2 regions of the Shewanella sp. GD04112 genome follow, and region 2 is predicted to be linked to the other one. Evidence: predicted binding sites of a transcription regulator. Region 2 holds the regulator's gene; the other holds the start of a gene.
The links. The regulator MetJ, encoded in region 2, represses methionine synthesis genes. The targets are predictions, from matches to a motif close to TAGACGTCTAGACGTCTA.

Region 1: the regulator MetJ is predicted to act here: its motif matches at 2,384-2,401, upstream of msrA (peptide-methionine (S)-S-oxide reductase MsrA).

What each region holds. Positions count from the first base shown of each region.
Region 1 is NZ_JAOEAL010000001.1:2,544,808-2,549,238, reverse strand. Features, by position in the region: gene seqA (replication initiation negative regulator SeqA) at 1-49, shown strand, start outside; gene pgm (phosphoglucomutase (alpha-D-glucose-1,6-bisphosphate-dependent)) at 121-1,773, shown strand; gene msrA (peptide-methionine (S)-S-oxide reductase MsrA) at 1,892-2,371, opposite strand; gene astE (succinylglutamate desuccinylase) at 2,650-3,684, shown strand; gene N7386_RS11325 (thiamine pyrophosphate-dependent dehydrogenase E1 component subunit alpha) at 3,847-4,431, shown strand, end outside.
Region 2 is NZ_JAOEAL010000001.1:4,254,085-4,258,515, forward strand. Features, by position in the region: gene N7386_RS18670 (bifunctional aspartate kinase/homoserine dehydrogenase II) at 1-903, opposite strand, end outside; gene metB (cystathionine gamma-synthase) at 915-2,078, opposite strand; gene metJ (met regulon transcriptional regulator MetJ) at 2,301-2,615, shown strand; gene N7386_RS18685 (sulfite exporter TauE/SafE family protein) at 2,717-3,460, shown strand; gene nrfD (NrfD/PsrC family molybdoenzyme membrane anchor subunit) at 3,587-4,431, opposite strand, start outside.

The sequences.
Region 1 (4,431 bases), 1.7 Mb from region 2:
ATTTGGCTGCGATGCCCAAATCGCCAACGGCATTGCCGAACGCGTATAACACCTTTATCGACGCCGCAATGATGCGGCGTTTCCATTTAATTAACCGATTTTCCAGTAGGAGAGGATCAGGTGGCAATACATCAACGGGCAGGACAAACCGCGAGTCAGACGGATCTGGTGAATATTCCAAAGCTGATGAGCCATTATTACAGCATCAAACCTAATGTGGATGCTGCCGAGCAACGTGTGACGTTCGGGACCTCGGGTCACCGCGGAACTGCGTTTCAAGCAAGTTTTAACCAAGACCATATTTGGGCGATTACTCAGGCCGTGGTGGATTATCGCCAATCTGTGAATATCGACGGCCCGCTATTTTTAGGTATCGATACCCACGCCTTATCTTATGCGGCTTACGTGTCGGCGATTGAAGTGTTAGCGGCCAATAAGGTGACTGTGCATATTCAGCAAAATGATGGCTTTACCCCCACGCCAGTGGTGTCCCATGCCATTATTTGCGCTAATCGTGAAGCGGCGCTGAGTGGCGCCGCGTTAAGCGATGGTTTGATTATTACGCCATCCCATAATCCACCGCAGGATGGTGGCATCAAGTACAATCCTCCCCATGGCGGCCCAGCCGAAGGCAATATCACCGCTTGGGTTGAGTCCCGTGCTAATGATTACCTGCGCGCAGGGCTTAAGGGCGTTAATAAGCTGGCTTATGCCGATGCGTTAACCTCGGGTTATGTGCATGCCATCGATTTGATCACGCCCTATGTCGCGGATTTAGTCAATGTGGTCGATATGCATGCTATCGCTAAGGCTAAGCTGAAATTGGGCGTTGACCCATTAGGCGGCTCGGGTATTCATTATTGGGCGCCGATTGCCAAACACTATGGCATCGATATCACCTTAGTTAACGATAAAGTCGACCCAAGTTTTAGCTTTATGTCGCTCGATAAAGACGGCAAGATCCGCATGGATTGCTCTTCACCCTATGCGATGGCAGGCTTACTGGCCCACAAAGAATCCTACGATTTATGTGTTGGTAACGATCCTGACTACGACAGACACGGTATCGTGTGTCCTGGCACCGGACTGATGGATCCCAACCACTATTTAGCGGTAGCCATTGATTATTTGCTGACCCACAGACCCGAATGGAGCGAGCAGTTAGCCATCGGCAAGACACTGGTATCGAGCGCGCTTATCGATAAAATCTGTGCCTTCCATGGCAAAAAATTACTCGAAGTCCCTGTCGGCTTTAAGTGGTTCGTCGATGGATTAGCCGAGGCAACTATTGCCTTTGGCGGTGAGGAGAGTGCTGGCGCGGCGTTCCTGCGCCGTGATGGCACGACTTGGTGTACCGACAAAGACGGTTTTATTCTGGTACTGCTTGCGGCCGAAATGCTTGCGGTTACTGGCAAGACACCGGGGCAACGCCATCAAGAATTAGTGGCGCAATTCGGTCAAAGCTTCTACAAGCGTATCGACAGCCCCATTAGCCTTGAGAACAAAGCCAAATTTGCCAAGCTTAATGCCGAGACCTTAAACGCCACTATGCTGGCGGGTGAGAAGATTGATGCCGTATTGACCCACGCCCCTGGTAACAACGCCTCGATAGGTGGCATTAAAGTGACGACGGCCAATGGTTGGTTCGCGGCGAGGCCGTCGGGCACTGAGGCGTTATTTAAGATTTACGGTGAGAGCTTTATCAGTGAGCAGCATCTTGCCGATATCATTAAGGACGCACAGGCCTTGATTGATAAGGCGCTTAGCGCCTGAACTAGCATTTAAGCTTTGTTTTTCCGATAAAAAACGCACTCATGGAAATTCTATGAGTGCGTTTTTATTTGTAGCGATGAGAAGCCAAGCCTCTCACGAAGATGCTAAATGGTTTTGATCAATACTCGAGATGGCAACTAGGTAAGTTGTTCTTATCGATATAGTTTTGATGATATTCCTCTGCCACATGGAATTGCTGCAAAGGTACAATTTCAGTCACAATGTGGCGTAATCCCCAGCGGCCCGAGCGGGCAAAGGCCAGTTTAGAAGCTTCGGCCGTCGCTTTTTGCTCACGGTCATGGAAGAAAATGGTACTGCGGTACTGAGTGCCGATATCGCCGCCCTGCATATTGAGTGTGGTGGGGTTGTGGTTCTTCCAAAACACATCCAGTAACTCGTCGTAGCTGACAATCGCAGGGTCAAATTCCACTTGCACGACTTCAGCATGGCCTGTCTTGCCTTTTTTGACTTCCTCATAGGTGGTCGCTTCGTTATTGCCACCCATATAGCCACAGGTCGCGTTGGTCACGCCGTTGACTTGTCTAAAGAAATACTCCACGCCCCAAAAACAGCCGGCACCGAAAGTTGCTAACGCCATGATAAATCCTGATAGAAGTCTAGATGGCTAAGGATTGTGATAAAACTCATCCCTAAAAGCAAGTGTGTCGACAAAATTAATCCTATGTCGACCAAATGCGGCTAAGATGCTGCTGTTTTGCCGCGAAATGCGCTTGTTTGACCAGAATGACAGAGTAACGGCCCAAAAACTTGTGTTAGTATGGATGCGCTTTTTAAGGCGGGTAGCGATAAGTGCCATGAAACAGGCAGTTATTGCCATCACACCCGTCTTTAACACGCTATTATAAGGAGAATTCTGTGTTACAAGCTCTGTTAGATTCGAAGGATTTTCTCGCGCTGACCCTTGCCAATCCTGAAACCCTCGGGGATGAGTTTAGTTTCACCTTAGGGGAACATACTCGAGTCGAAGTGTGGGACACCGGCGTCATCGTCTTTGAGCCAGCACAAGCCCAAGGTAAGGATGTCATTCTCTCCTGCGGTGTCCACGGTAATGAAACCGCCCCCATCGAACTCTGCAATACCTTAATCAAACAGCTTCTCCAACAAAAAATCATCGCCAAACAACGCACGCTCTTTCTTATTGGTAACCCTTTAGCGATTAATAATGGGACTCGCATTATCGACGAGAACATGAATCGTCTGTTTAGTGGTGAGCATTCAAATCCACCGGGATTAGTGAATCCTGAGCGGGTGCGAGCAAAAAAATTAGAAGCTTATGTCGACCGTTTCTTTAAGGGCGCAGCCGCAGGGCGCCAGCGTATTCACTATGATTTACACACGGCGATGCGGGCGTCAAAACACGAAAAGTTTGCGATTTATCCCTATCGTCCCGGCCGTGCTTACAGCGCCGAGCAAATCATGTTTTTAGCGGCTAGTGGCGTCGATACTGTGTTATTTCACCATGAGCCGACGACCACCTTTAGTTATTTTTCCTCCGAGCAGTATGGCGCCGATGCCTTTACCATTGAATTAGGTAAGGTGTATCCCATGGGGCAAAACGATATGACGCGTTTTATTGCCGCCCAAGAGATGTTTATGCGCCTTATCACAGACAAACCCTTAGCGCTTGAGCCATTCTCAGCGGATAAGGTGAATCTGTATCAAGTATGTCGGGTGATTAACAAACATTTTGATGATTTTGAATTTACCTTCGCGGCCGATGTCGAAAACTTCCGATCGTTCCCGAAAGGCTTTGTATTGGCCCGAGAGGGTGGGCAGGAAATTAAAGTCGAACAGGAATTTGAAGCGATTGTCTTCCCCAATGCTAAGGTGCCCATCGGCAATCGCACTGTGATTTGCTTGATCCCTTCAGTCGCGCCAGATGTTCGCTAGTTTTGTAAAGCATTATATACATGCCCACAGGGGATTAGTTGTCGTTTGAACTGTGCCAACGGTTGATAGGTAGTTTACGTTAACGTAATGTTCATCCGGCATATTCGTATAAATTAGGCGTTGTGGATTTTCCATGGCGTAACGAGATAACAAGAGCACAATATGAGCAAAGCAACACTCAACACTGATACAGTGCACCGTGTCGGCTTCTTGGATAAGGCATCGCTTCACATTCCTATCCTTCGAATTCTACAAGCAGACGGCACTACCTATGAAACCGCGGTTTTGCCTGTAATAGATGAAGCCTTAGCCACCAAAATTTACGATACTTGCGTGTTCACGCGGGTACTCGACGAACGTATGTTAGGCGCGCAGCGTCAGGGACGGATCAGCTTCTATATGACCTGTACGGGTGAAGAAGCGGCGATCGTCGGCAGTGTCGCGGCGCTTGATCAAGAAGACGTGATCCTCGCGCAATATCGTGAACATGCGGCGCTACGCTACCGTGGATTTACCACTGAACAGTTTATGAACCAAATGTTCAGTAATGAGAAGGACTTAGGTAAAGGTCGCCAAATGCCAATCCACTACGGCTGCGCGGCGTTAAACTACCAAACCATTTCATCGCCACTGGCCACGCAAATCCCGCAAGCGACAGGTGTCGGTTATAGCCTGAAAATGCAGGGTAAACGTAATGTCGCTGTCTGTTATTTCGGTGAAGGCGCTGCGTCTGAAGGTGACTTCCAC
Region 2 (4,431 bases):
CACGGGCGCACTCGCCGAGGAGCTGTGGGGAGCAATCAGGGTAAAATCGGTATGGGAGGCGTAGCTTGAACGTACGGCTAGGCTCACCTCAGTGTTAAACAGCGGCTGCAAAGTGCGCGAATGCAAAACAGGCGAGCCTAGGCGCGCCAAGCGGTCTGCTTCGGCGAGGGACATGCTCTTGAGTAATTTCGCATCGTTGATCTTATTCGGATCGGCGTTAAATACCCCTTCAACGTCGGTCCAAATGGTCACACGCTCAATGTCGGCAAGGCTGGCAATTAAGCTGGCGCTAAAGTCAGAGCCATTGCGACCCAATAGCAAGGTATCGCCACGCTCGTTGGCACAGATAAAACCTGTGATCACTAAACGCTCGTTAGGATGCGCGGCCAGTAAGGCTTGCACTTTGGCGCGGGATTCTTGCACACGAATTTGCGGTACGGCGGCCTCGTCGGCCACAAGAATCGAGCAGGCATCCACATGGCTTGCGGCCACGCCCGATTCACGCAGCAGCGCTGCCATCAGGCGCGCCGACCAACGCTCACCAAAGCTCACCACATGGTTAATTTGGTAATCATTACGGGAATCTAAAGATAACAGACTGATTAACTGAGCTTTATCCGTGGTTAAACGCTCACGCAGATCCCGCGCTTGCTCATTGGATAACAGCTGCTCAATCAAGCCTTGCTGATAGCTGATAAGAACTTGCAACTCTTCTTGCCATAATTGGTTGCTATCGCGCAGGGACAATAATTTATATAAAAAGTTAGTGGTTTTACCCGCAGCAGACACCACCACCAGATCATCACTATGACCATGGGTTAACAGAATATGGGCGACTCGGCGATAACAATCGGCATCGGCTAAGCTGGAACCACCAAATTTATGTAAGTGACAACGTGCCATCTCGAATTCCTCTACTGACAAGCCGCAACGGCGGCCAATCCTGCTTGAATATCTGCAACTAAGTCGTCGGCATCTTCAATACCAACCGACAAACGTAATAGGGTGTCTTTAATGCCAGCTTCATAACGCGCTTGGGGCTCCATCGCCCTATGGGTCATAGTCGCGGGCACGGCCACGAGACTCTCAACGCCACCTAAGCTCTCGGCCACGCTGAATAAACTTAAGGCATCTAAAAAGGCGACCACTTCGGCTTCGCCGCCCTTAAGCTCAAAACTCAGCATAGCGCCAAAGCCTTTTTGCTGCTTGGCGGCAATGGCATGACCGGGGTGATCCGCAAGGCCTGGATAATACACTTTGCTCACCAAAGGGCTGCTCGTCAGCACGTCCAGAATACGCTGGGCATTGCTTTGGTGCTCGCGAATGCGTACGGCCAAGGTACGCAGACCGCGCAGGGTTTGATAACTGTCGAAGGCAGACCCAGTTAAGCCTAAGGTGTTTGACCACCAATGTAAGGTCTCACCGAGTTGAGGATCTTTGGCGATCACCGCGCCGCCCACCACATCGCTGTGACCATTAATGTACTTAGTGGTGGAGTGGATAACGATATCGGCACCGAGTAACAGCGGTTGCTGCAAAATGGGCGAGAGGAAAGTATTGTCCACCACCACTAAAGCACCTACGGCGTGGCTCGCCTTCGCGATAGCTTCGATATCGACGACTCGCAGCAGAGGGTTTGATGGAGTTTCAATCCACACCATCTTAGGTTGTTGGGCGATGGCTTGCTCGAGCGCTTGGGCGTCGGTTTGATCGACCACCAGCAGTTTAAATTGGCCCTTTTTAGCCAAGTTAGTGAATAAACGGTAAGAACCGCCGTAACAATCGTGGGGCACCACCAGTAAGTCATCGGGGCCGAGCAAGGTAGTCACTAAAGTAATGGCAGCCATGCCAGTGCAAGTCACCACACCGGTTGCGCCCTTTTCCAGTTTAGCTAAGGCATCACCTAAGATGCTGCGGGTAGGATTGCCGGAACGGCTGTAATCAAATTCGCGAGGATTTTTATGACCATCGAAGGCGTAATTAGTCGACAGGTAAATTGGCGGCACCACCGCGCCATACTGAGTATCACTTTCGATACCCTGACGCACTGCTAATGTGGCTAATTGACGTTCGGTCACTAATTTGCCTGCGGTCATCGGGAACTCCTAAGTTCGCAAAGAGATGTCTGGACGTCTAAATGTACCTAAGCCCAGTGGCATCGTCAATAGGCGTTAAGACGTTTAGACGTCTAAACATAAAGAAATCTGTTTGCAATCACTAAGAAATAGTAGCAATAATTTGACTGTTATCTGTAAGGGTTTAAAATCTGCCCCGAATTTAGCGTTATAACAGGTGAGTCAATGACTGAATGGAATGGGGAATACATCAGCCCCTATGCTGAACATGGCAAGAAGAATGAACAAGTAAAGAAAATTACTGTGTCTATTCCGCTCAAAGTGCTAAAAGTCCTCACGGATGAACGTACCCGTCGTCAGGTGAACAACCTGCGCCACGCCACCAATAGCGAACTCTTGTGTGAAGCATTTTTGCATGCCTACACCGGCCAGCCTCTGCCTGATGATGCCGATCTGTCGAAAGATAGCCCAGACAGCATTCCCGCCGAAGCGAAACGGTTGATGGACGAAATGGGGATCGAGTGGGAAGATATGGAGTAACGCTTAAGCGTCCAATATCCTACTTATCATTAGGGATCGTTAATACTCATCTTGCCTGATGGGTTAGAGTAACGATCCCTATTTTGTTTTGATGGAATCCTATGTTCTCCTTGATAGATCCACAAACGCTCGCCATGGCGTCTGTGATTGTGTTTTTAGGTGCCCTCACCCAGAGTCTGATAGGCTTTGGCCTTGCCGTGGTGGCGAGCCCGTTGCTGTATATTGTCGACCCCGAATTAGTGCCCGCCCCCGTGATTGTGATGGGGTTTTCCATCGCCCTACTCACCCTACTGCGTGAACGCGGCCATTTAGAATTCAATGGTTTGCAGTATGCGCTAATCGGTCGTGTACCCGGAGGTTTTATCGGTGCCAGCCTGCTACTGTTTGCGCCGCAGCCGATTCTTGGTCTAGCGATTGCTGGCATTGTGGCAGTCGCCGTGGTGCTGAGCCTGTATAAATTGACTCTCCCCGTGAACAAAGCAACCCTGTTTGGCGCGGGCGTGGTCTCGGGGATCTTTGGTAATATTGCCGCCATTGGTGGCCCACCGATGGCGATTTTGTTGGCGGGTAAGGATGCCTCCAAATTTCGCGCCGCACTGTCGGCCTTCTTTATCTTCAGCTCGACCATAGCCCTGGTCATTCTTGGGGTGACGGGCCTACTCGAAATCAAGCATTTGTGGTTATCACTCATGCTATTGCCCTCAGTGTTTTTAGGCTATTTAGTGGCGGGCAAACTGGTGGGGAGTGTGGATAAACATAAGACCAAGATGGCAACCTTAGCCCTATGCGCTATCAGTGCTTTAGTGCTCACGGTGAAATCAGTGATTGAGCTATTGCCGCAATAATTACCGCAATAATTACCGCAATGAAATCCTGCTAATCGCCCCCATAAAAAAAGCACCGTTAATCGGTGCTTTTTGCTTGCAAGGGATAAATGATTCACCCCATAGATATTGCCGTTAACCAAAACACTAACTTAGATAGCTTTGTCCCGCATACACAATAAAGTGTCTCAGTGCTAACACGCCGGTTAAGCTGGCGCAGGCCACCATGATCATCGCCCCCTTGCTGTGGCGCGTCGCGGTCGGCAACAGCATAAATAGCAGTGGGATACCAAAACCAATCCCGACCACGCCAATCCAGAATACGCTCGCCCACACGCCAGAGGTGAGTGATGCCAGCGCCGCAGCCGCCGCTCCGCCCTTAAAATACAAGGCGCAGAACAACATAAACAGGAACATGATTTCGATTGCCATCACTGGCAGCTCTAAGCCATGCATTTTGGCTAAGGTCTTGTCGTGGCTATCGGTCTTGAACATCACCAGCGCCAGCACCGCATTAGCCGCCGCGCCCGCCGATAAACCAGAGACTAAAAACAGCGCTGGCAGTACCGCAGTGTTCAACATCGGATAGGCATTCATGGCCGAAATTAAGAAGCCAGTATAAGCACCCACGCCAATCGCGAGAATAAACAGCAGCACTTCAATCAGCTTTCTAAAGGGCATCAGCAGCTTAGCGATAGGCACGAGGAAACCTAAGCCCCACTTTGGCAGCTCATCGCGCAACACAAGAATCGCGTAGGCAAATGCCAAGGGGGAGTAAGCCAGTAGTGCTAAGACACCAATCGCCATTACAGACTGGAAGTTATAGTTGATTAAAATCAGCCAGAAGTGGAAAGGCTTAGTTAAATCAAACACTAAACATGCCAAGCCTAGGCAAATGGCCACTGGGCCAATAATGGCTGCGGCCTTGAGAATACTCGTCTCCCCTTGCGCTTGCTCCTTATTAAACCAACGCAGGCCAATGCCAATCAGCA